2 regions of the Pigmentiphaga sp. H8 genome follow, and region 2 is predicted to be linked to the other one. Evidence: predicted binding sites of a transcription regulator. Region 2 holds the regulator's gene; the other holds the start of a gene.
The links. The regulator LexA, encoded in region 2, represses DNA repair genes until DNA is damaged. The targets are predictions, from matches to a motif close to ACTGTATNNNNATACAGT.

Region 1: a site for LexA is predicted at 3,070-3,087, ahead of recA (recombinase RecA). Genes of this name have one in related genera too.

What each region holds. Positions count from the first base shown of each region.
Region 1 covers NZ_CP033966.1:4,279,566-4,289,731, reverse strand. Annotated here, with positions in the region: gene EGT29_RS20260 (CaiB/BaiF CoA-transferase family protein) at 1-293, shown strand, start outside; gene EGT29_RS20255 (GntR family transcriptional regulator) at 305-1,042, shown strand; gene EGT29_RS20250 (CoA ester lyase) at 1,083-1,970, shown strand; gene EGT29_RS20245 (MaoC/PaaZ C-terminal domain-containing protein) at 1,963-3,003, shown strand; gene recA (recombinase RecA) at 3,132-4,211, shown strand; gene recX (recombination regulator RecX) at 4,198-4,680, shown strand; gene EGT29_RS20230 (hypothetical protein) at 4,744-5,046, shown strand; gene EGT29_RS20225 (hemagglutinin) at 5,095-6,717, shown strand; gene EGT29_RS20220 (LysR family transcriptional regulator) at 6,719-7,663, opposite strand; gene metE (5-methyltetrahydropteroyltriglutamate--homocysteine S-methyltransferase) at 7,781-10,099, shown strand.
Region 2 covers NZ_CP033966.1:2,844,804-2,854,969, reverse strand. Annotated here, with positions in the region: gene EGT29_RS13570 (DUF1116 domain-containing protein) at 1-644, shown strand, start outside; gene EGT29_RS13565 (ABC transporter substrate-binding protein) at 641-1,783, shown strand; gene EGT29_RS13560 (LysR family transcriptional regulator) at 1,787-2,755, opposite strand; gene EGT29_RS13555 (zinc-binding dehydrogenase) at 2,840-3,643, shown strand; gene EGT29_RS13550 (amidase) at 3,640-4,950, shown strand; gene EGT29_RS13545 (PDR/VanB family oxidoreductase) at 4,947-5,894, shown strand; gene EGT29_RS13540 (asparaginase) at 5,911-6,870, opposite strand; gene lexA (transcriptional repressor LexA) at 7,059-7,709, shown strand; gene EGT29_RS13530 (hypothetical protein) at 7,731-8,600, shown strand; gene EGT29_RS13525 (hypothetical protein) at 8,839-9,246, shown strand; gene EGT29_RS13520 (hypothetical protein) at 9,263-9,706, shown strand; gene EGT29_RS13515 (hypothetical protein) at 9,723-10,145, shown strand; gene rlmB (23S rRNA (guanosine(2251)-2'-O)-methyltransferase RlmB) at 10,155-10,166, opposite strand, start outside.

The DNA of each region.
Region 1 (10,166 bases), 1.4 Mb from region 2:
GCACCACGGCCGAGTGGATGCAGCACTTCGCCGGCACGGTGCCGGCCGCGCCCGTATGGTCCGTGGGGCAGGCGCTGGATGCGCCCCTGGCCCAGGCCGACGGCAGGGTCCGCCGCGTCGACCTGGCCGGCGGCGGCGCGCTGCGGGTGCTGGACAGTCCGCTGCGCACGTCGCGGCCGGCGGCGGCTGTCGGACCCGCGCCGGCCATGGGCGCCGATACCCGCGAGCTGCTGGCCGGCATCGGGATCGACGAAGAGGAGCAAGGTAGACTAAGGACCCTTGGTGTTCTCTGACGTGTCGCCTCATGTTCCAGCGCAGTGCCGGTTCGCAGTACAAGCTGTTGGCCCAGACCTTGATCCGGCGGATCCGCGACGGCGAATATCCACCCGGCAGCCTGCTGCCCACCGAGAACGAACTGGGGCAGCAGTTCAACGTCAGCCGCATCACCGTGCGCGGAGCCTTGCGCGAACTGGAAGTGCAGGGACTGGTCAGCCGCCGGCCCGGCATCGGGACCCGCGTGGAATCGGCGCAGCCCTCGGGCAATTTCGTGCACGTGGGCAACACGGTGGACGACATCCTGCGCTTCACCCGCGGTTTTCGCTTCCATACCCTGAACATCCGCGAGGTCGACGGCGACGAGGGCTCGGCCCGCGCGCTGCGGCTGCCCGCCGGCCAGCGCTTCATCCGGGTGACCGGCCTGCGCCAGGCCGAGGGCGCGCCGCCGGTCGTCTACAGCGAACACCACATCCCGCCGCTGTACGCCGACGCGCTCGAGCAACTGGATGGCTATCGGGCCTCCGTGGCCGAATGGCTGGCCGAACGGCGTGGCGACCGGGTGTGCGAAATCCGCCAGGAAATCGATGCCGTCCGGCTGACCCGGGCGCAGGCCGAGTTGCTGCAGACCCGCTTCAGCACGCCGACCTTGCGCACGCGCACCTGGTACTACGGCACCAAGAAAGACCTGATCGTCGCCTCGGTGGGACTCTTCCCCGAAGGGCGGCACCTGTTCAGCACCGTGATGCGGCGAGAGCCGATCGGCTGATCCGATCGCGCGGGCCGCGACCTTGTCCCGGAGAGCCCGTGTGACCCACCCCGTCGTTCCTTCCACCTTCCTGTTCTGTCCCGGCAACCGGCCCGACCGCTACGACAAGGCGCTGCGCGGCGGCGCGCCGGGCGTCATCATCGACCTCGAGGACGCCGTGCCGGCGGCCGACAAGGCCGCCGCCCGGCGCGACGCGCTGGCCTGGCTGGCGGCGCTGCCCGTGGCCGGCCCGGGGGCGCCCGCGGTGGCGCTGCGGGTGTCTTCCCCGCAGACCCCCGCGGGTCTGGAGGACCTTTACGCGCTGGCCCACGCGGGCGCCTTGCCCGCCCTGGATCTCGTGGCCGTTCCCAAGGCCGAAGATGCCTCCGAACTGCGCATGGTCCACACGCACGCGGCCGCGGCCAACCCTGCGCTGCGGCTGATGGCGCTGGTGGAGTCGGCGCGGGGCGTGCGCCGCGCGGCCGACATCGCGCATGCCGGGCCGTGGCTGGCGGCGATGGCCTTCGGCGCCGCGGACTTCAGTGTCGAGACCGGCGCGGACAACGCCTGGGACGCGCTGGCCTACGTGCGCGGGCGCCTGCTGTTCGAGACCGCCGGCAGCGGCGTGCCCATGCTGGACGTGCCGCATATCGCCATCGACGACGACGCCGGCCTGCGCGTCGATTGCGAACGGGCGCGCGCCATGGGCTTCTCCGGCAAGCTCGCCATCCATCCGCGCCAGTGGCCCATCATCGTGCAGGCCTTCGCGCCCGATCCACGCCGGCTGGCGTGGGCCGGCGAGGTGGCCGCCGCCTACGAACGCGCCGGCCGCCGCGCCTGCGCCGTGGGGGCCACCATGGTGGACGAGCCCGTCTATCAGAGCGCCCTGCGCATCCTGCGGCGTGCCGCCGCCCCGAACCCCTCCGCCGTTGGAGACCATCATGCATAGTTCCTACTACCACCTGGGCGACGGCCTGTATGCCGAACGCTTCGGCCTGGGCTTCGAGCACCTGTCGGCCGGACAGCGTTTCGTCCATCGGCCGGGCATCACGTTCTCGCAGCAGGACAACGTGGCCGAGGCCCTGGATTCCATCAATGCCGCCATGGTCCACTACGACGACTGCTACGCCGGGCTGACGGACTGGAAGCGGCCCCTGATGGTCAGCACGCTGACCCTGCAGCGGCTGATCGGCATGACGTCCAAGACCTTCGGCCGTCGCCGCCGCATCGTGTCCATGTCCAGCATCGCGCTGACCCGGCCCATGTTCGGCGGCGATACCCTGTATGTCGAAACCGAAGTGCTGGCCACCGAGCCGGTGGACGCGCACCTGGGCCGCGCCAGCCTGCTCACGCGCGGCTACAACCAGCGCGGCGAGCAGGTGGCCGAACTGCGCTACGTGGCCGAGCTATGGCACGGCGCGGCGGGGCCCGATGTGGTCGCGGGCGCCTCGGCGGCGGACGAGGCGCGCTTCCTGTCGCATGCCGCGCGCGAGGACGGCGCCTGGGTCGAGCAGACAGGCCTTTTCTTCGAGGACCTGCGGCAGGGGGAAACCTTCGTCCACAGCCCGCGCAAGACCCTGCTGGCCGAGGAAGCCACGCTGCACGCGCTGCGCGCCATGGAGTGGCAGCCGCAAAGCCACGACCATGCCTTTGCGCAGGCGCTGGGGCTGCCCGCGCCGGTCGTGCCGCAGACCTGGGGGATAGGCGTGGCCGTGGCGCTGTCCACGCGCACCTTCGGCCGGGTCACCGTCAACCTGGGATGGACCGACGTGGAGTTCGGCGCCGACCTGATGCCGGGGGACACGCTCGAGGCGCGTTCCACGGTCGAGGGCACGCGCCTGTCCGGTTCGCGGCCCGACCAGGGCGTGGTGACGGTGCTGACCGAGGCGCGCAACCAGCGGGGGGAGATGATCAACCGCTACCGCCGCGCGCTGATGGTGTACAGGCGGGGGGCCAATCCTTATGCCAGGGCGGGGTACTGAACGGGGGCAGGCGCTCCTGTTTCGAAATTTCCGTTGTTAATTTGGCCTGGGAGCTTGCAGTCCCATACTGTTTTTTTATACAGTATCGGGCAGTGCCATAATTCGCCCATCAACCCAAGGATCCCAGAATGGACGACACCAAAGCTTCCAAGGCCGCAGCCGCTGCCCAGAACGAAAAGACCAAGGCCCTGGCCGCCGCGCTGTCCCAGATCGAAAAGCAGTTCGGCAAGGGCTCGGTCATGCGCTATGGCGACAACGAGGTCGAGCACGACATCCAGGTCGTCTCCACCGGTTCGCTCGGCCTGGACATCGCCCTGGGCGTCGGCGGCCTGCCGCGCGGCCGGGTCATCGAGATCTACGGCCCGGAATCGTCCGGCAAGACCACGCTCACGCTGCAGGTCGTCGCCGAAATGCAGAAACTGGGGGGCGCCTGCGCCTTCATCGACGCCGAGCACGCGCTCGACGTCCAGTACGCCTCCAAGCTGGGCGTGAACCTGACCGACCTGCTGATCTCGCAGCCCGACACCGGCGAACAGGCCCTGGAAATCACCGACGCGCTGGTGCGCTCGGGCGCGGTCGACCTGATCGTCATCGACTCGGTCGCGGCGCTGGTGCCCAAGGCCGAAATCGAAGGCGAGATGGGCGATTCGCTGCCCGGCCTGCAGGCCCGCCTGATGAGCCAGGCGCTGCGCAAGCTGACCGCCTCGATCAAGCGCACCAATTGCATGGTCATCTTCATCAACCAGATCCGGATGAAGATCGGCGTCATGTTCGGCAACCCCGAAACCACCACCGGCGGCAACGCGCTGAAGTTCTACGCCTCGGTCCGCCTCGACATCCGCCGCACCGGCTCCATCAAGAAGGGCGACGAGGTCATCGGCAACGAGACCCGGGTCAAGGTCGTCAAGAACAAGGTGTCGCCGCCGTTCAAGAGCGCGGAGTTCGACATCATGTACGGCGCCGGCATCTCGCGCGAAGGCGAGATCCTGGACCTGGGCGTGCAGGCAGGCATCGTCGAGAAGTCCGGTTCGTGGTTCAGCTATAACGGCGAGCGCATCGGCCAGGGCAAGGACAATGCCCGCGAGTTCCTGAAGGAGCGCGTGGAAATGGCCATCGAGATCGAGAACCGCGTGCGCGACAGCCTGGGCGTGGCCGCCAGGGTCGCCGGCGCCGGCAAAGTGACCGAAGCCGAGCTTGAGGACGAGTGACGACGGCAAGCCCGCCTCCGGCCCTTCGTTGAAGGCCCGGGCGGTGGGCTATCTGTCCCGGCGCGAACACAGCCGCCTGGAACTGGGCCGCAAGCTTGCCCGTTTCGGGGAAGAGGACGAGGTTCGCGCCGTGCTCGACAGCCTGGAGAAGGAAGGCTGGCTGTCCACCCAGCGCTACGCGCAGAGCGTGGTGCATCGGCTGGCGGCCAAGCAGGGCACCCTGCGCATCATGCATGAGCTGCGCCAGCATGGCGTGGCGGATGCGCAGATCGCCGAACTGCGGGACACGCTCGAAACCACCGAACTGGCCCGGGCGCGCGAGGTGTGGCGCAAGCGCTTCGGCACGCTGCCCGCCGATGCCAGCCAGCGCGCCAAGCAGGTGCGTTTCCTGATGTCACGGGGCTTCGGCCAGTCCACCATCAGGCAGGTGTTGCGAGGCGTCGATCTCGACGACCTGGATCAAGATTAGGACCTAGGCCGCTTTCCCGAACCCCCGTACACTTTCCGCATCCGTTTTCGCCGCGAGGCCGCTATGCGTGCATTGTTCCTGGCCCTGTGCCTGAGCGTGTCCAGCCTGTGGGCCTGCGCCCAGTCCGCTCCCCAGGCGGGCGACGTGATCACGCTGGAAGGGCGTCTCGTGCTCAAGGGCAACGAGCCTTTCGTCGTCGCCGTGCTCGAATCGGGCGAGCGGCAATGGGACCTGCGCGGCCTGACCTGGCAGCAGATGCAGGACCTGCAATCCCGCACCGTCACGGTCACCGGCACGGTGGCCCGTTCCGCCAGCGAGGCTGGTGGCGGGATGCCCGCCCAGTTGCAGGTGCAGTCCATCCGCTAGTCCGCGTGCCATGGTATGTTGCGCCAAGGCTTCTTCGGCGGGGGCAAGATGAATCGCGAGACCGTGGGTACCATCCGGACATTGGCCGGAATCTCGTTGGCGGCGCTGCTGGCCTCCTGTGGCGGCGGGGGCAGCGAGGTGTCCGGATCGGGCGTGTTGTCGGTGGCGTGCAGCGGCGCGCAGTGCGGCGCGTCAGACGCCCAGACTTATCGCGGCAGCGGCGTCGGCATCTGGCGCTACGACAATAGCGGCTCGAGTTCGGGCACGTCCGTGCCGATCACCCTCAATGGCGTCAGCGGCCGCACCGTCACCCTGGTCTTCACCAATGTGTCCGACCGCGATGCCGGCATGGCCTCGGTCAGCACATCCGTGGCGGACCGGCCCGCCACGGCGTCGAAAATAGACGCCCCGTCCGATCCGGATCACCTGCCGGGCGTCAACCAGATCCCCGCGCATATCCGCGACTACCAGCCGCCGGTCGATCGCGCGTCCCAGCCGCAAGCCTCGGCGCGGCAAGGGCCCGCCGCCGCGGTGCGCGCCGCCGTCGAAGGCGATACACGGGAATGGCAGGACAGCGGCGGTACGCGGTTCCAGGCCACGCTGGCCCGCCGCTGGGCGGCCTCCGACGGGCGCTGGCTGAACATCTGGGTACAGGACGGCGAGCGGTCCGCCGCGAAGGTAAGCGAGGCCCTGCTGGACAGCCTGAAGAGCCGGTTCTCGTCGAACCAGGATTCCGTCTATCCCATCGTGACCGACCTCGCGGGCGAGCCCTGGGGCGATACCGTCGGCAGCGGCTATATCGGCGCTGACCAGGACCTGCACATCGTGCTGTCCAACATCACGCCCGACGGCAAGGCCTGGGGCGTGATCGGCTATTTCTTCAGCGCCAATGCCTTCCTGAAGAGCTACGAGGGGCTCAGCAACGAGGCGGTGGTGCTGTTCCTGGACACCGAGACCATGTACCTGGGCGGCCAGGCGGGCCGGAACACTGGCTATACGACGCTGGCGCACGAGATGACCCACATGGTCAATTTCTACCAGCGCGCCGCGCGCACGGGCGTGAGTCCGGACAACCGCTTCGCGGTCTGGCTGGAAGAGACCACGGCATTGATGATGGAAGACCTGGCTTCGGGCCGGGTGGTGCCGGGCTTCAACCCGTTGCGGGACGGGGACTACGGCAACTGGCTCCACCAGAGCCAGAACTGCGACTACATCCGGGGCTGGGACGCCAGCGTGTCCTCCAGTTGTTTCTCGTATCCCATCGCCGCCAACTACGGCGGCTACCTGCTGCGGCAATATGGCACGGATTTCTACCGCAGCCTGCTGCGCGGCACCTCGTCCACCGATTCGTTCACGCTGCTCGACCAGGCCGTCAGGCAGGCGGGTGGCGCGGGCGCGCGTCCGGCCTTGCGCGACTGGGGCGCGGCGCTGGCCCTGTTGCCCGCGTCGCCGCCAGCCGGGTTCGGCTATCCGCGCCGGACGCAGGGCGGCTACGACCTGCCCGCCATCAACGGCCCCGACTACGCCTCGCTGCGCACGCTGCCGTCCAGTTCGCCGTCCACGCTCAAGGCCTCGGGCCATTTTCCGGTGGTGCGCCGGCCGTCGGGCGCGTCGTATTCCGAAACCGTGGCGGTGCCGGCGGGTTCGGCCCTGACCGTCGTCGTCCAGTAGCTCAGGGCCCCGGGGCGGCCTGGCGTTCGCCGCGGGGCGCCCGGATGCCGGTCAGGTTCCGGAACGTCAGTTCGCGCGCGATGTCCAGGAAGTTCAGGATGTAGGGCGCGTCCTGGTCCTCGACCCGCACGCCCGCGTACAGCGTGCGCCAGACGCCTTCCGCGCCCAGGCGGCAGGCATGCAGCAAGCCCTGGTCCAGGTATTCGGTCAGCGCCCAGTTGGGGATGGCCGTCACGCCGCGGCCGCTTGCCACGAGCTGGATGATCATGGGCGTGAGTTCGGTGGTGCGGATTTGCGCCGGCTCCACGTCGGCAGGGTCCAGGAAGGCGGTGAAGATGTCCAGCCGATCGCGCTCGACGGGGTAGGTGATCAGTGTCTGTTCCGCCAGTTGCGCCGGCTCCAGGGTCTTGAACGTCGCCAGCGGGCTGTTGCGCGCCACGGCCAGCACCAGTTCGTAGCGGAACAGCGGCACGTAGCGCACCGCGTCCAGGCGGATGGGGTCGGACGTGATCACCAGGTCCAGGTCGCCGCGCACCAGCGCCGGCAACGGCGCGAAGGAGAAGGCCGCGGACAGGTCCAGGACGACCTCGGGCCATTGTTCGCGGAACACGTCCAGCGCCGGCATCAGCCACTGGAAGCAGGAATGGCATTCGATGGCCAGGTGCAGGCGGCCGGTGCGTCCCGCCGCCAGGCGCCCCAGTTCCCGTTCGGCGGCCCGCATGCGGGGCAGGACGTCGTCGGCCAGGGCCAGCACGCGCAGGCCGGCCGTGGTGAAGCGCAGCGGGCGCGTGCGCCGGTTGAGCAACTGCGTGCCCAGGCGTTCTTCCAGTTCGCGCAACTGGTGCGACAGCGCGGACTGCGTGACGTGCAGGCGCTCGGACGCTTCGACCAGGCTGCCGCCCTCGCGTATGGCGACCAGGGTTTCGAGATGGCGGATGTCTATCATGGCTGCCATCATAACTTGAGAAAAATTCATACTAGTTATGTAAAACTTGATTTTGATTCAAGCCATCCGCCTTGCACAATGCCGTGTTTCATCGGATAGGTCGGACGCGACACGGACATGGCTACGCTGCACAACCTGGGCTTCCCCCGCATCGGCGTGCGCCGCGAACTCAAGCGCGCCCTGGAAAGCTACTGGGCCGGGCTGTCCACGCAAGAAGCGCTGGAGCAGGCGGGACGCGAACTGCGCGCCCGCCACTGGGCCGTCCAGGCGGCATCCGGGGCAGCCCTGGTGCCGGTGGGCGACTTCGCCTGGTACGACCACATGCTGGAGTGGTCGGCCACGGTGGGAGCGGTTCCCGCGCGTTTCGGCCAGGCCGGCGATGCGCCCGTGACGCTGGACACCGTGTTCCGGATGGCCCGGGGCCGCGCGCCGGGCGGTTCGCCGGCTGCGGCGTGCGAGATGACCAAGTGGTTCGACACGAACTATCACTACCTGGTGCCGGAACTGCATCCGGGGCAGCAATTCCGCATCGCCCGCGACACCTTGTTCGAGCAGGTGCGCGAGGCGCGGGCGCTGGGCCATGCGGCCAAGCCCGTCATTCCCGGTCCGCTGACCTGGCTGTGGCTGGGCAAGGGCGAGGCCTACCGGGGCGCGGGCGACGCGGACAAGCTGGCGCTGCTGGCGGACCTGTTGCCCGTCTATGAAGAAGTGCTGGCGCGGCTGGCCGGCCTGGGCGTGCGCTGGGTGCAGATCGACGAGCCCATCCTGGCGCTGGACCTGCCCGCCGCCTGGCGCGAGGCCTTTGCCGCGGTGTACGAGCGGCTGGCCGGCGCGCCGGTCTCCATCCTGCTGGCCACGTATTTCGGCGCGCTGGACGACAATCTGCAGGTGGTCCAGGCATTGCCCGTGGCCGGGCTGCACGTCGACCTGGCGCGCGCGCCGGAGCAACTGGCGGCCGTGGCCGCCGGACTGCGGGCAGGCCAGGTGCTGTCGGCCGGCGTGATCGACGGCCGCAACGTCTGGCGCGCCGACCTGGATGCCTGGCGCGCGCGGCTGTCGCCGTACGCCGCGGCCCTGGGCGAGCGCCTGTGGCTGGCGCCGTCGTGCTCGCTGCTGCACGTGCCGGTGGACCTGTCGGCCGAAGAGCAACTGGACGACGAACTCAAGAGCTGGCTCAGCTTCGCCCGCCAGAAGCTGGACGAGCTGTCGCTGCTCGCCCGGGCCCTGGAGCTGGGCGAGGCCGCGGACGGCGTGGCCGGGGTAGCCGATGCGCTGGCCGTGCAGCGCCGCGCCCTGCGCACGCGCGCCGAGTCGCGGCGCATCCACCTGCCGGCGGTCCAGGCCGCCCTGCGGGATGCCGCCGGACTGGCTCGGGCCCGTGCTCCCTTCGCGCAGCGGACCGCCGCCCAGCGGGCGCGGCTGCGGCTGCCGGCGTTTCCCACCACGACCATCGGTTCGTTGCCCCAGACCCCGGAGATCCGAGCGCTGCGCCGCGACTGGCGGGCCGGGGCGCTGGGCGACGCCGCCTACGAAAAGGCCATCCGCCAGGAGATCGCCGACGGCATCGCCTTCCAGGAACGGGTGGGGCTGGACGTGCTGGTGCACGGCGAAGCCGAGCGCAACGACATGGTCGAGTACTTCGGCGAACTCCTGGCGGGCTTCGCCTTTACCCAGAATGGCTGGGTGCAGAGCTACGGTTCGCGCTGCGTGAAGCCGCCCGTCCTGTTCGGCGACATCGCGCGTCCGGCGCCCATGACGGTCGGCTGGACCGCGTACGCCCAGTCGCTGACCGAGCGGCCGGTGAAGGGCATGCTGACGGGGCCGGTCACGCTGCTCCAGTGGTCCTTCGTGCGCGACGACCAGCCGCGCGGCACGACCTGCCGGCAATTGGCGCTGGCCCTGCGCGGCGAAGCCCTGGACCTGGAGGCGGCCGGCATAGGCGTGATCCAGGTCGACGAGCCGGCCTTTCGCGAAGGTCTGCCCCTGCGGCGGGCGCAGCGGGCCGAGTATCTGGACTGGGCGGTCGACAGCTTCCGGCTCTGCACGGCCGGCGTGCGCGACGACACCCAGATCCATACCCACATGTGCTATTCCGAGTTCAACGACATCATCGCGTCCATCGCCGCGATGGACGCGGATGTCGTCACCCTCGAGACCTCGCGCTCGAACAGGGAGCTGCTCGGCGCGTTCGAGGGTTTCCGCTATCCCAATGACATCGGCCCGGGCGTCTACGACATCCATACGCCCAACGTGCCCCAGGCCGAGGCGATGGTCGGGCTGATCCGCCAGGCGGCCGCGCGCCTGCCGGCCGAGCGCCTGTGGGTCAATCCCGACTGCGGCCTCAAGACCCGGGCCTGGCCCGAGGCCGAGGCGGCGCTGCGGGAAATGGTGGCCGCGGCGCGCGCGCTCCGGCGGGGCGGCCCCGCCGCGGGGTAGAAGGGCCCGCAGGCAGGGGTGCTATACTCTCCGGGTTTTATCGCCCGCCCATTGCCTCCCGGCCACG
Region 2 (10,166 bases):
TCCTGGCCGAGCGGCTGCGTGCGGCCTCGCTTGCCGGCGAGGCCGAGCAGGCCTGGCGCTACCTGGACGAGTCGCCCGGCTTTTTCCTGAACCTGTGGATGGCCGCCGCCAAGCTCATCCTGTCGGCGGCCGAGGGCGTTGCCGGGGCCAGCCTGGTCACCGCCATGGGCGGCAACGGCGTGCGGGTCGGCATCCAGGTCGCGGGACGGCCGGGCACGTGGATCACCCAGCCCGCCCTGCCGCCACGAGGAACGCTGGCGCCCGGCCACAGCGCCGGCGACGCCCTGCCCGCCATCGGCGACAGCGCCGTGGTCGAGGCGCTGGGCCTGGGAGGAATGGCCATCTCCTACTCACCCGAACAGCAGCGCGCGCTGGCGGCGTTCATGCCCGAGCCTTCCGACGTGCTGGCCGCCTCGCTGCTGATGGGCCCGCACCCCGCCATGAATCTGACCGCCCCGCGCATGGGGCTGTCCGCCCGCAAAGTGGCCGATACCGGCAAGACCCCGGTGGTCGCCCTGGGCATACTCGACGTCCGGGGCCTACACGGACGTCTCGGAGGAGGCATCTGGCAAGCCGCGCCGGATCCCTTCCTCCAGGCGCTGTCGCACATCCAACCCAGCAACCCCCAAGGGGAGTCCCTATGAAGCTCTGGAAATACGCAGTCGTCGCCCTTGCCGCCCTGTCCGCTCTTCCCGCCGCCGCCCAGGAACTCAAGATAGGCGCATTGCTGGAAACCTCGGGCGCCGTCGCCTCGCTGGGGCAGCCCACGCTGGAGGGCGCGCAACTGGCGGTCGAACAACTGAACGCGCGCGGCGGCATCGGCGGCCGCAAGGTGTCGCTGGTCAACCTGAACAGTGAAAGCGACAACACCAAGACCGTCTCCGGCGCGCGCCGGCTGCTGTCGCAGGAAAAAGTCTCGGCCGTGATCGGCCCCAGCAGCTCAGGGTCGAACTTCGCCGTGGCCGACGTGTTCGAACGGGCCCGCGTCCCGATGATCGCCAACGGCGCCAGCCGCGGCATCGTGCTGCCGCCCGAGAAGCGCCGCTACGTCTTCATCGCCCCGCTGACCGACCAGATCGTGCAGACGGTCATGCTGCAGGACATGCAGGGGCGCGGCATCAAGCGCGTGGCCATGCTGAACTCGGACGTGGCCTTCGGCACCAACGGCCGCGACACGCTGGCCGCGCTGGCGGGCCAGTACGGCATCGAGGTGGTCGCCAGCGAGACCTTCGGCAACGCCGATACCGACATGACACCGCAACTGGCCAAGCTGCGCGGCACCACGGCGCAGGCCATCGTGCTGTGGGCCACGGGGCCGGGCCTGGCCATCGCCACCCGCAACCATCGCGCGCTGGGCATCGACACGCCGCTGTACGTCACGCACGCGGCCAATGACTTCAATTACCTGCGGCTGGCCGGCGATGCCGCCAACGGCATCCTGCTGCCGTCCTCCAAGCTGTACGTGGCGGCCTCGCTGTCCGACGCCGATCCGCAGAAGAAGGTGTTGCAGGACTTCCTGGCCGCCTACCAGCAGAAATACGGCAAGCCGCCGTCGACCTTCGCCGCCAACGGCTTCGATTCGGCCAACCTGCTGCTGCACGCGATGCGGACGGCCGGCGGGAACGCCACGGCGATCCGCGACGAGCTGGAGAAGGACACGCGCTACGTCGGCGTCACCGCCGTCTATGCCTACGGGCCCACGGACCACTTCGGCGCGCAGCCCGACAGCGTACGCATGCTGACGGTAAAGAGCGGCGCATTCCAGTTGGCTTCGGCGCCCTGACGGTCATTGCGCCTGGATGAGCAGGTCGTCCACCAGGACGGAGATCTGCTCGACGATGGCCGCCGCGACGCGGGGATAGTGATAGCGGTAGGAATACGCCACCACGATATTGGGTTGACGTACATGCGACTCGAACGCGCGCGACACGATGCTGCCCACGCCGGGCAGCACGTAGGGCGGACAGAAGTTGAGCAGCGAGAAGCCATGCCCCGCGGCCACCATGCCCAGCAGCATGCCGATGGACGACACGGCCTGGGCGATGCGGGGCATGACGCCATTGGAGCTGAACGCGGTCAGCATGTACTCGCGGGTACGCGGCAGGTCCAGCAACACCAGCGGCTCGGTGTTCAGGTCCGCCGTGGTCAGCGACCCCTTGGCGGCCAAACGGTGATCGGACGGCAGCACCACCTGCAGCGGCGCGGGGCGCAGCGTGACCACCTGCACGCCCGAAGGGATCTCGAAGTCGTAGAGCACGGCCAGGTCCAGCGAACCCGTGCGCAGCCCTTCGAGCAGGTATTCGTGGTGGCCTTCGTTCCAGGTCAGGCGGGCGCCGGGCAGTTGTTCGCGCACGTGGCGCAGCAGCGGCGGCACCACGAAAGGCGCGAAGGTCGTCAGGCAGCCCACGCGCACCTGGCCGCGCAGGTCGCCGCGTTCGAGCACGCTGTCGCTGCCCAGGCCCCAGGCATCCTGCAGGATGCGGCGGCACTGGACCGCGAAGGCGCTGCCGTACTCGGTCAGGATCAGGCCGCGGGCATGGCGCCGCCGAAACAACTGCGTGCCCAGCGTGGCTTCGAGGTGCGCGATCGCGGCCGATACCGCGGGCGCCGAGACATGCAAGGCCTGCGCCGCCTGCTGCACGGACTGATGCTGCGCGGCGGCCAGGAAATAGGACAGCTGCCTGAGCGAGAAATCGGGCGCCCGCAGCGCGCCTTCGAGCTGGGGGTCAGGCGACCCGTGGACATTCTGGAGCACGGTTGATCCTGATGGTGGCCGCGGACTGGATGACGCGCGCCGGCGGACAGACGAGTCGATTCAAGGTACAGAGGAAAGCCATCGATGACAACCGGGATTCCCCCCTCTTCCCCCGGCGCGGGACGCCTCCTGATCGAGGTGCGGCGCGTAGCGCCGGACCTGGCTTCGGCGCTGGCACCCGGCGTCCCGGTCGTGGGTCGCGCCCTGCGCGACGCGCCGGGCGGCGGCCCGGCCGCCGGCACCCGCGTGGCCGCGATGGCACCCGGCACCAGCGTCCCGGGAATGACCGTCGCCGTCGAGGGCGCGCTGTCCGTTCCCGCCACGCTGGACGATGGTGCCGCCCTGCTGCTGCCCGCGCTGTGGCCGGTGGTCTGGTGGACGCTGGCCGACCGGCGCCTGGCCGGCCCCGGCGAGGCGGTGCTGGTACACGAGGCCGATACGCCCTGGGGCCTGCTGATGACGGCGCTGTCCCGCGAACTGGGCGCCCAGCCGCTCGCGGCAACGGCCACGCGCGACGGCATGCGGCGGGCGATGCGGGCCGGCGCGCACGATGGCGCGCTGTACACGACGGACTGGCCGGTGCTGCTGCGCGAACATGGCGGCGCCGACGTCGTGCTCGATCCCTCCCATGGACAGCACCTGCCGGCGTCGCTGGGCTGCGCCCGGCATGGCGCGCGGCTGGCGGCGCTGGGCATCGCCGCGCCAGGCCAGGACATCTCGATTCCGCTGTCGGCGCTGCGCCGGCGCGGCGCGAGCCTGCACGCCATCCGGTGGGACCCTGTCCGCCACCGGCCCCACGCCGCGCGCGCGGCACGCGAATTGCCCGCCCTGGTCGAGCGCGTGCGTGATGCGCTCGATGCTTCTCTCAACCTTCTCTCCATGCCATGAACGACGACACTCATTCCCTCCCACCGCTCGCCGTCGAACTGCGCGCCGCCCTCGACGGACACCGGCACGCCGCCCTGGACGCCGTCGAGCAATGCCTGGCGCGCATCGAGGCCGACGAACCCGCGATACGGGCCTGGCGCGCGATCGACCCCGGCCATGCGCGCACGCAGGCGCGCCGCATCGACGGCCGGGGCGCGGCCGGTCCGCTGGCGGGCATCCCGCTGGCGGTGAAGGACATTTTCCTGACGCAGGATTTCCCCACCCGCTGCGGCTCTCCCATCTACGAGGATGGACTGGCCGGCGCCGACGCCGCCTGCGTGGCGGCCGCGCGTGCCGCTGGCGCGGTGGTGATGGGCAAGACCGTCACCACCGAGTTCGCCTATTTCAACCCCGGTCCGACCGCCAATCCGTGCAACCCGCTGCATACGCCGGGCGGCTCCTCCAGCGGCTCCGCGGCCGCGGTGGCCAGCGGCATGGTGCCGCTGGCGTTCGGTTCGCAGACCGCCGGCTCGCTGATCCGGCCTGCCTCCTACTGCGGCGTGTTCGGACTGAAAGCCACGCATGGATGCCATGACCTGGCCGGCGCGAAGGGACTTTCGCCGTCGCTCGACACCTTGGGGTGGCTGGCGCGCGGCGCCGACGACCTGGAGCTGATGCGCAGCGCCCTGTCGGGCGAGGCCTATCGCGCGCTGCCCCCGCACCGCCAGCCGGGACAGCTTCGCCTGGGCGTGTGCCGCACCTGGGAATGGCCGGCCATCGATCCGGCGGGCGCCCGGGCCTTTGAAGACGCGGAGCGGCGCTGCCGGGAAGCCGGCGTCCAGGTGCGTCGCCTGGAACTGCCGCAGGCATGGCGGCCGCTCGCGCAGGCCCAGAAGACCGTCATGGCCTTCGAGACCGCGCGCAGCCTGTCCATGGAGTGGCAAGACCACCGGCACCAACTGAGCGCGGCCCTGCGCGGCTTGATCGAAGAAGGCCTGGCCTGTTCCCGGGCCGACTATGCCGCCGCCCAGGGACTGGCGCAGGCGGCCCGGCAGGAGCTGGCCAGCCTGATGGACGGCATCGACGCCCTGCTGGTCCCCAGCGCCCCCGGCGCCGCCCCGCTGGGCCTGCACGCGACCGGCGATCCGGTCTTCTGCCGGGTCTGGACGCTGCTCGGCCCGCCCTGCGTGAACGTACCGGGCCTGCGCGCCCCGGACGGCCTGCCCATCGGCATGCAGCTCGTCGGCCACGGCGGGCGGGACCGCGACCTGCTCGCGCTCGCCGCGTCCCTCCATTCGATCCTGTCACGGGAAGGATTGCAGTCATGAAGCTCTTGATACAAGAGGTGCGGACGCTTACGTCCGAGATCCGGCGGTTCGTCCTGGCCCTGCCCGATGCGGGGCCGCTGCCCCGGTACGCGCCGGGCGCGCACATCCGGGTGCAGGTCGCGCTGCCCGACGGCCGCATCGACCTGCGGGAATACTCCCTGCTGGGTGACGGCAGCGACGAGCGCCGCTACGAGATCGCCGTGCTGCGATGCGCCGACGGCCGCGGCGGCTCGGCCTGGATGCATGCGCGCCAGGCCGGCGACATTCTGGACGTGCTGCCGCCCGCGAATCACTTCGCGCTGGCCGGCGAGGCGCGGGAACACCTGCTCATCGCGGGCGGCATAGGCATCACGCCCATTCTTTCCATGGCACGCGGCCTGCGGCGGTCGGGGGCAGCCTTCGAGCTGCACTACGCGGCCCGCACCGCGGGCCACATGGCCTTGCGCGAGGAAGCGCGGGCGACGGGCGCATCCGTCCATCTGTACTACGACGACGCCGAACCGCTGCGCGACGCGCTGCCGGGGCTGCTGGCGCAGCACCGGCCCGGGCGGCACCTGTATGTCTGCGGTCCCCGGGCGCTGATCGCCGGCGTGGTCTCGGGCGCGGCCGCCTCCGGCTGGCCGGCCTCGCATGTGCACTACGAACTCTTCGCCGGCGCCCTGTCGCTGGGCGACGACCAGCCCTTCGACCTCGTGGCCCGCGCCTCCGGGACCACGGTGCGGGTCGAGGCCGGCCAGACCATGCTGGACGCGCTGCTGGCGGCGGGCATCGAGCCGCTGTACGACTGCCGGCGCGGGGAATGCGGCATGTGCGTGACGAGCGTGGCCGAAGGCGAGCCCGACCATCGCGACCACTATCTGTCGGCGCGCGAACGGGCCGCGGGCGATGTGGTGTGCGTATGCGTCTCGCGCGCGCGCACGCCCGTGCTGGTCCTGGACATCTGATCCGCTGCCCGGCGCGTCAGTAGGTATCGAACGCGGCCTGGGTGTCGTCCATGCCGGCGCCCAGCGCCAGCATCAGCAGCACGCGCGCTTTCCACGGCGACAGCGTACCGGCGCCCGGCAGGCCGCCCGAGGCCGCGACGCAGCCGCTGCCCGTGCGGGTCGCGCGAACCACGGCCACGCCGTCCCGCTCCAAGTCGTCCAGCGCCTCCTGGGCGTCGGCGCTGGCCGAGCCGTTGCCGGTGCCGGCCCAGACCAGGCCGCGCGCGCCGGTGGCTGCCACGGCCCGGATCAGCGCGGCCGAACCGCCGGCATAGCCGGCCAGCACTTCGACCGGCGGCAGCGGCGTGGCGGCCGTGAACGGCGTGGCGTGGGTGTGCGCACGCTCGGGCCGCCCCATCCACGCAACCCGGCCGTCCTGGACCCAGCCCAGGGCGCCCGCGTTGGGCGACGTGAAGGCATCGGGCCGGTTGGCATTGGTCTTGGCCGCGTCGCGCGCGCCCAGGACCTGGTGATTCAGCACCACCAGCACGCCGCGTCCGGCGGCTTGCGGATGCGCCGCCACCGTGACCGCGTCCAGCAGGTTCAGCGGACCGTCGGAAGACAGCGCGGTGGCAGGCCGCATCGCGCCCACCAGCACCACCGGCCTGTCGGTCTTGAGCACCAGGTGCAGGTAGTAGGCGGTTTCCTCGAGCGTGTCCGTGCCATGGGTGACGACCACCCCGTCCAGGCCCTCGTCCAGCAGGGATTGCACCCGCGCGGCCAGCGCCTGCCAGAAAGCGGGCGTGGCGTTCTTGCTGTCGATGGCCGCGAACTGCTCGGTCCGGATGCCGGCCGCCTCGTCCAGGCCCGGCACGCGGGCGCACAGCTCGGCCACGTCCAGCGCGCCGGCGGCATAGGCCATCGTGGACTGGGGACGGGCGCCGGCCCCGGCGATGGTGCCGCCGGTGGCGACGATGCAAAGGCGCGGCAGGGACATGGCGGGCGTGCACAGGAGGACGAGAGTCCGATGATACCCGCGGCCGGATTGGCGTTCCCGCGACAGTTGCGTTTTCCGCTTGCGCCGCGCATCGATACTGTATAAAAATACAGTTACTGGATAAAACCACAGAAGCCCGATACGCGCCGTCGCCACCCGGTGGCGGGCGCCCCGCCACGGAGCCCGAGATGTCCAAGCTGACCGCACGCCAACAAGAAATCCTGGATCTCATCCGCCAGGCCATCGTCAAGACCGGCTTTCCGCCCACCCGGGCCGAAATCGCCCAGGCATTGGGCTTTCGCTCGCCCAACGCGGCCGAGGAACACCTGAAGGCGCTGGCGCGCAAGGGCGTGCTGGAATTGTCCGCGGGCACGTCCCGCGGGATACGGCTGAAAGATCCGGTCGTGGCCGAACCGCCGCTCCAGCTCACGCATCCCGTGCTGGCGCAGCTCGTCCTGCCGCTGGTGGGCCGGGTCGCGGCCGGCAGCCCCATCCTGGCCACCGAGCATATCGACAAGGAAATCGGCGTCGACGAGGCCCTGTTCTCGCAACGGCCCGACTACCTGCTCAAGGTACGCGGCAACAGCATGCGCGACGCCGGCATCCTCGACGGCGACCTGCTGGCGGTCAAGAAAGCCGCCCAGGCCCGCGACGGGCAGATCATCGTGGCCCGCCTGGGCGACGACGTCACCGTCAAGGAACTGCGCTACACCGAAACCGGCCTGAGCCTGCTGCCGGCCAATCCCGACTTCCAACCCATCGAAGTCGATCGCGAGCGCGACGATTTCGCGCTCGAGGGCATCGCGGTCGGCCTGATCCGGGCCGGCCTGGTGCATTGAAGACCTAGACGGACGACCATCATGAAACACAGCACGCCCAGCTCCAGTCTTTCCAGCGGATTTCCCGCGCTCGACGCCACCCTGCCCCAGGCCGGATGGCCCGTCGGCGCACTGACCGAAATCCTGGTCCCGCGCGTCGGGCATGGTGAATTGAACCTGCTCGGCCCGCTGCTGAGCCGGCTCACCAAGGCCGGCCGCACCGTGGCACTGCTGGTGCCGCCCTATTTGTCCTACGCGCCCGCACTGATCCAGCACGGCGTCTCGCTGGAATGCGTCAAGCTCGTGCGCACCGACCATCCCCTGGATGGCCTGGACCAACTGGAGTCCGGCGTGCGGGCGGGCGAGTTCGCCGCACTGGTCGCCATCCTGCCCCCTGATCATGCGGCTGCGCAATCCGAAAGTACCGTCCGCCGGCTGTACATGGCCGCGCGGCTGTCCGGGTGCCCCGCCTTCCTGTTTCATACCTGCAGCACGCCCGCCACGACCTCGGCATCCCAATTGCGGCTGCTGGCGGACATGAGCCAGCCCGGCCAGATCCGGCTCCAGCGCATCGCCCCCATTGCCGAAGGCAGCGAAGGCGCGGTCACGCTGGACATCGGCCAGCAAACGGCGCGCGCGGGGTTCAAACCGGGGTTCAAGCGTGCGGCCGGACTTGCCGTGGCGGGAACGCACACGCGCTCCGCCGAGGAAACGGACACGCATGGCACCGACGCGGATACGCTGCCGGCACAACGACCCGCCACCCCGCGTACCGGACAACATGGACCGCACGCCAAGCCGGCCCCGGCGAATCGCAGCCCATGGCCTTTCAAGCAGCGTCGCGGCGCTGGCAGCAGCCGCGGCTATCCGTCCGCGCTGGCACTGCTTTTTTCTCGCGGCTGGAACGCCTGAGTCTCTCCACGGTACTCGCGGCAGAACCGACTGCCGCGGTGCCCTCGCCCCGATGCTCCATTGCCCACGAATTTCAAAATCTCGTGGGCTTTTTTACGTCTTGCAGGCACGACGGCACCCGTTCGGAAGGTGTTGTAACCCAGCCATAACCCCCCGTTTGGAGTATGTATTTTTTCGTACTCATTGCTAGGCTGGTTGCTCCATTCCACTCGCTGCGCCAACCCCGGAAGAGGCCATCATGCAAGCGAAATCCCACGTCATTCACGCCCTCGCGGTACTTGCCACGGCTGCGGCCGCATCGGTCTGGTGCGCCAGCGCGATCGCGCAAAGCGGATCGATCGGAGGCTCGGGTTCGGGCTCGGGTTCGGACGGCCCCCGCGCCGTCGAGGAACAGTCCGCCGCGATCAGCTACAGCTCTCGCGCGGCGGCCTGTGCGCGGGCCAAGTCCCGCGCCTCGGAGTTCGCCCAGCGCAAGAGCAACTTCAAGGACATCAGCCTGGGCGCCTGCGACTGCTCCTCCACCAAGACCAAGCCGTGGCAGCCGGCATTGCAGGCTCAATACGCGATGGAAACAGGCATGCCCCCTCCCACAGGTCCTGTCGACACCCACGAATGCACGGTCACCGCCCGCATTTCGTTCAAATAGCCGCCAGAGGCCAGCCATGAAGACACGCGGGCAAATCAGGGGCCGAGCAACGGCGGCAATGGCCGGTCTGATCGCATGGGCGGCATGCTGGCCGGCTTATGCCTTTAGCGATTCAGATCCACTTCAGCTGAAATGCGTGGGGGAAAGAAGCGATGGCTTCAAGACCCATATATTCATAAACATCGGCGGAAGGTTCGAGATCAGGAACCGATCCAATGAATTGGTTTATGACATACGGAAAGACAATGGCTATGGAACCCCCGGCGACTACTCTCAAGACTACGAAGTCCTGTCCGAAAGAATCGTTTTCCACAGCAGGCTGATCAGCAACAAAAGAATGTACACCGGAGGGGAAATCAATAGAAAAACCGGCCGAATAAGCATTGAAACCACGGAGATGGCTAACAACTTCAGCGGCGTATGCAGCGTGGGAAGCTATGTCCCGGACACCAAGTTTTGAGCTCCGCCCTGACAAAATGAAAAAACACCATCTCCTGAGCGTGGTCCTGACCGCATCCGCTTTTTCTCCCGGGCTGGCGGCGCAAAGCATGATCCTGCTGAAATGCGAACAAACCGCGGCCAACGATGCGGCGTTGAAATGGACGTCATCCCTGGAAGTCAACGTCCAGGAAAAGAAATTGACCTACGATGGCCAGGTCCTGCAACTAGGCAGGAAGACCGAGCGAACCGATGTCAAGAACGGAGAAAACCTGCGCTGGGAATACAGCATCACCGAATGGTCCGATAGCGGAATCGCCTGGGAATTCCGGTTCTATATCAATGGAGTATATAAACCAGAACCGACGCGCTACCGCCTGGACAGGATCAGCGGCAAGTTGAGCGGGCCCCATTCCAGCGGCCCGTGCCGGAGGATCGAGGCATCCGAGAAATTGTTCTAGAGCCGAAGCCTACTTCGCTCC